One region of the Bacillus sp. DX3.1 genome, then DNA from elsewhere that is predicted to be linked to it. Evidence: predicted binding sites of a transcription regulator. Region 1 holds the regulator's gene; the other holds the start of a gene.

Region 1 (2,210 bases):
AAACGCGCAAGTATTCCCGCAACAATTGGTTGGATCTTTATCGGATTCTTTTTAGCTTTCTTTTCTCAAACGATTGCTGGTACGATCGAAATGCGTTTGTTAGGTATTAAGCCAGGCTCTGAGAATACAGAGCGTTTAATGGAAATAGCAAGGACCACTCCTTGGTTCCTCATTGTTGTATCTATACTAGGTCCTATTTTAGAGGAAATTGTCTTTAGAAAGATCTTATTTGGCACACTGTATAAAAGGTTTAATTTCTTTATCGCAGCTATCATTAGTTCACTTGTATTCGCAGCTATCCACTTTGATTTTACGCACCTATTGGTATACACTGCTATGGGTCTTGTTTTCGCCTTCTTATACGTGAAAACAAAACGAATTATCGTTCCCATCATGGCTCACGTTGCCATGAATACATTAGTTGCACTATTTCAAGTCGCATTAAGTAATGAGCAAATACAAGAAATGATAAAAGAAGCAGAAAAAATGCAAGGATTTATCGGAGGATTTTAAATATGAGGAACTCACCATTGTTCATGGCAGCACTGTATTTCCTTCTTGGATGTATTTTTACATACTTAGCAATTATTAATGTTGAAGATACAATCTGGAATTTTTATACGCTACTGCTTGCTGGTATGGCGACAATAGATTTTAATTTAGCACTTCGCCTTATCTTAGTAAAATTCAAAACGAAAACAAAAAAAGAACAATAAAAACGCAGGGGGATTTCCCCTGCGTTTTTATTGTGGATAATTTTTCAAAAAGTAAACCAGCGTTTGTAATTCTACAGCTAAATCAATATGATGAATCCTTATATTCTCTGATACATTTAACCGTGCTGGTGTGAAATTCAAAACTCCATGTACGTTTGTATGAGCTAATCGATCTGCCACAGCTTGTGCAACAGTAGCAGGTACTGTTAATATTGCCACTTGTATATCATCTTTCAAACGTTCTTCAAGTTCATCCAAATGATATACAGGAATTCCTCCGATTTCTTTTCCAACTTTCTCTTCATTTACATCAAAAGCCATTTCAATTTTTGTATTATTATTTTTCGTGAAATTGTAATGTAAGAAAGCGGTCCCTAAATTACCCACTCCAATAAGTGCTACACGTGTTATATCATCTTGATCAAGCGTTTCTCGGAAAAACGACAGTAAATAATTCACATTATAGCCGTACCCTTTTTTTCCCAACGCCCCAAAATATGAAAAATCTCTACGAATTGTTGCGGAGTCTACCTTCACCGCTTCACTTAATTCCGCAGATGATACACGTTGCTTACCAGAAAGGGATAAGTTTTGGATAAATCGATAGTATAGAGGCAATCGTTTGGCAGTCGCCTGTGGAATCTTTTGCTGATCCATAAAACCACTCCTCTCCTCCTATCTCTGTTCATGTAATTTGAACAAATACAGAAGTTTAGCACTTAAGACTTTCCTTGTATAATAGAGAGAGACTTCTCTCTTTATTTTAAACTATACACTATTTTTAGTATGATTGAGAAATATAACATGGCAAAGTTAAGAAATTATTTGAGGTGAAAAAATTGATTTTATTACAAGTAAACGGACTTTCTAAATTGTACGGTGCCGAAACAATCCTTGCAAACATTAAACTTGAAGTACAAACAAGAGATCGCATCGCCCTTGTCGGCCGAAATGGAGCTGGAAAATCTACACTATTAAAAATTATTGCAGGGGAACTTTCTCACGACGATGGTGAAATTATAAAACCAAAAGACGTTTCCATCGGTTATTTAGCCCAGAATACCGGTTTAGAAACTTCATTGACCATTTGGGATGAATTATTAACTGTCTTTACGCATCTACAACACATGGAAAAAGAACTTCGAAGGTTAGAGCAAGAAATGGGTAAGAAAGAAAACTTCTCAAACGCTACTACATATGAAAAATTGCTCGCTGACTATGATCAATTGCAACTGGATTATAAAGATAAAGGCGGTTATCAATACGAAGCGGATATTCGCTCTATTTTAAGCGGCCTTGGTTTTCCAGCAGAAACGCATGGAACAACGATTTCCACATTAAGCGGTGGTCAAAAAACGCGGTTAGCTCTTGGTAAATTGCTATTAACAAAACCAGACTTGCTTATTTTAGACGAGCCGACAAACCATTTAGACATTGATACACTAACATGGCTAGAACAATACTTACAAGGCTATCCGGGCGCTATTCTAATTG
Region 2 (2,210 bases), 450 kb from region 1:
CGTCTTTCAAAACGAACAACTTTGTTTTGCTTTAATTTCGTCAAATGTTGTGAAACAGTAGACTGTGGAATTTCTAATACTTCTTGCAATTGCGTTACGTTACAAGTTCCACGCTGCATAAGCTCCATCACTAAACGAAGGCGAATCGGATGAGCTAGCGCTCGTAACATTTGTACATCATCTTCTGAAATACGACAATCAAATTGATTTTGATTCATAAAGTTCCCCTCATTTTTTCTATTTTATTTTCTCTTTATATATTGTTATATATTTGTTTTTATATTTCCTGTTACGTCACAACTTTATCAACCTAAAATAATAAAAATATTTTCCTCCTTTTATCAACATACAATTCAGGAAAAACCCTTGCTGATTCTGAATATTATACTACATGACTTAGTGAAAAAGCAAAACATACAGATAGGAATACTTTGCTTCTAAACGCTGTTTTCTCAGCATTTTTGTTATATTTTTTGTTCAGCTCTATTTACCTCAATAATATTGTAAAATATTGTTTTTTGATTATGTTGGGAATTGGATTTTTTAGGCGTTTGACCTATAAAAATTACTTTGCCACGATAAAAATAGTTAAATTTTGTAAATAAAGATAATTCATAACAAAGTGAAACTTTGATCGTTGGGGGTTCTTCATCCCCACTGATCATTAGCCCTTACCAACCGGGCCTTTACAGGCAATTTATCCCCCACCTAACTTCTTTTCTTCCTGCCGAACTTTGAGGGGGAATATTACTGTCCGCGAATAGCGGGATAAAAAATTGGTTAATAGTATGCCTTATTAGTATTGCACTTAGTTGAACGATTATCCACAACCTTCTATATAATTGATACAAAAGGAATCATTCAGTTTAAACATGTAGGACCTATGACGTACGAAAATATGAAGGAATATATGGATAAATAAAAGGCGGAACGCTCTCATACTTACAAAAGTATACGAGCATTCCGTCTTTTATTATTTTTCCAATTGATGGATAAAATGTAGCGGATTTTTTACAGTTAACATTATTATAGAATAAATATTCTTTTCCACGTTGACAATAGTGTTGAACGAGAATATACTAAGCAATGTAAGATGATTGTGAAAAATTTCACAATTGCATGTGAATGAATTCACATATTATAGATAGGAGTTGTCATTATTATGAATACTTGGACACATGTTTATGACCCGTTAAACAATATTTGGTTATCAGCGCTTGTAGCTGCCCTGCCAATCTTATTCTTCATCCTTTGCTTAACAGTATTTAAAATCAAAGGATATTTATCAGGACTTTATAGCGTAATTTTAGCAATTATTCTTTCTGTGTTTGTTTACAAAATGCCTGCAACTATGGCAGTGTCATCAGCTGCGTTTGGTGTAGCTGCTGGATTTTATCCAATTTGTACAATTGTTATCGCAGCAATTTTCCTTTACAAATTAACTGTAAAAACTGAGCAATTCAATGTTATTCGTGACAGTATTTCAAGCATTACAAGCGATCCTCGCCTTCAAGTATTATTAATCGCTTATTCCTTCGGTGCTTTCTTAGAGGGCGCAGCAGGTTTTGGTGTACCAGTTGCCATTACAGCAGCATTACTTGTAGGTATGGGCTTTGATCCATTAAAAGCAGCAGGTATCTGTTTAGTTGCGAACATTGCCGGTGGTGCAATGGGTGCAATGGGTATTCCAGTTACAGTACCAGCACAATTAACTCAAATAGATGCATTAACTGTAGGTCGTCAAACAGTTACATTATTACCTTTCATTAGCTTTGTATTACCATTCTTACTTGTTGCAATGGTAGGTGGTTTAAAAGGAATTAAAGAAACTTGGCAAGGTATTCTTGTTAGTGGTGGTTCCTTCGCCATTACTCAATTCGTTGTAACATATTTCCTTGGTGCAGAACTTACTGATATTTTCGCAGCTGTTGTCAGCATGATCTCATTAGCATTATTCCTACGTGTATGGCAGCCAAAATCTTCAGCTAAAACTGAAACAAAACAAGCAGAAAAACATAGTTATACAATGAAACAAATTTTATATGCATGGTCACCATTTGCATTCTTAACTGCATTTGTAACAATCTTTAATTTAAAAGCTATTAAAGGTTTATTCGCTCCAGATGGTGCATTAGGAAGCTTAGTATGGAATATTCAAGTTCCTGGTTTACACAACCAAGTTATTAAAACAACACCAATTGTAAATGCAG

The links. Region 1 encodes Rex, which represses fermentation and respiration genes when NADH is low (regulators of the CRP and FNR family bind a similar motif). Its sites were predicted from a motif close to TTGTGAAATATTTCACAA; they were not measured.
Region 2: a site for Rex is predicted at 1,098-1,115, ahead of QRE67_RS03490 (lactate permease LctP family transporter). Genes of this name have one in related genera too.

The regions. Positions count from the first base shown of each region.
Region 1 covers NZ_CP128153.1:277,406-279,615, reverse strand. Annotated here, with positions in the region: gene QRE67_RS01565 (CPBP family intramembrane glutamic endopeptidase) at 1-513, shown strand, start outside; gene QRE67_RS01560 (YdiK family protein) at 516-716, shown strand; gene QRE67_RS01555 (redox-sensing transcriptional repressor Rex) at 744-1,373, opposite strand; gene QRE67_RS01550 (ABC-F family ATP-binding cassette domain-containing protein) at 1,556-2,210, shown strand, end outside.
Region 2 covers NZ_CP128153.1:723,581-725,790, reverse strand. Annotated here, with positions in the region: gene QRE67_RS03495 (ArsR/SmtB family transcription factor) at 1-218, opposite strand, end outside; gene QRE67_RS03490 (lactate permease LctP family transporter) at 1,163-2,210, shown strand, end outside.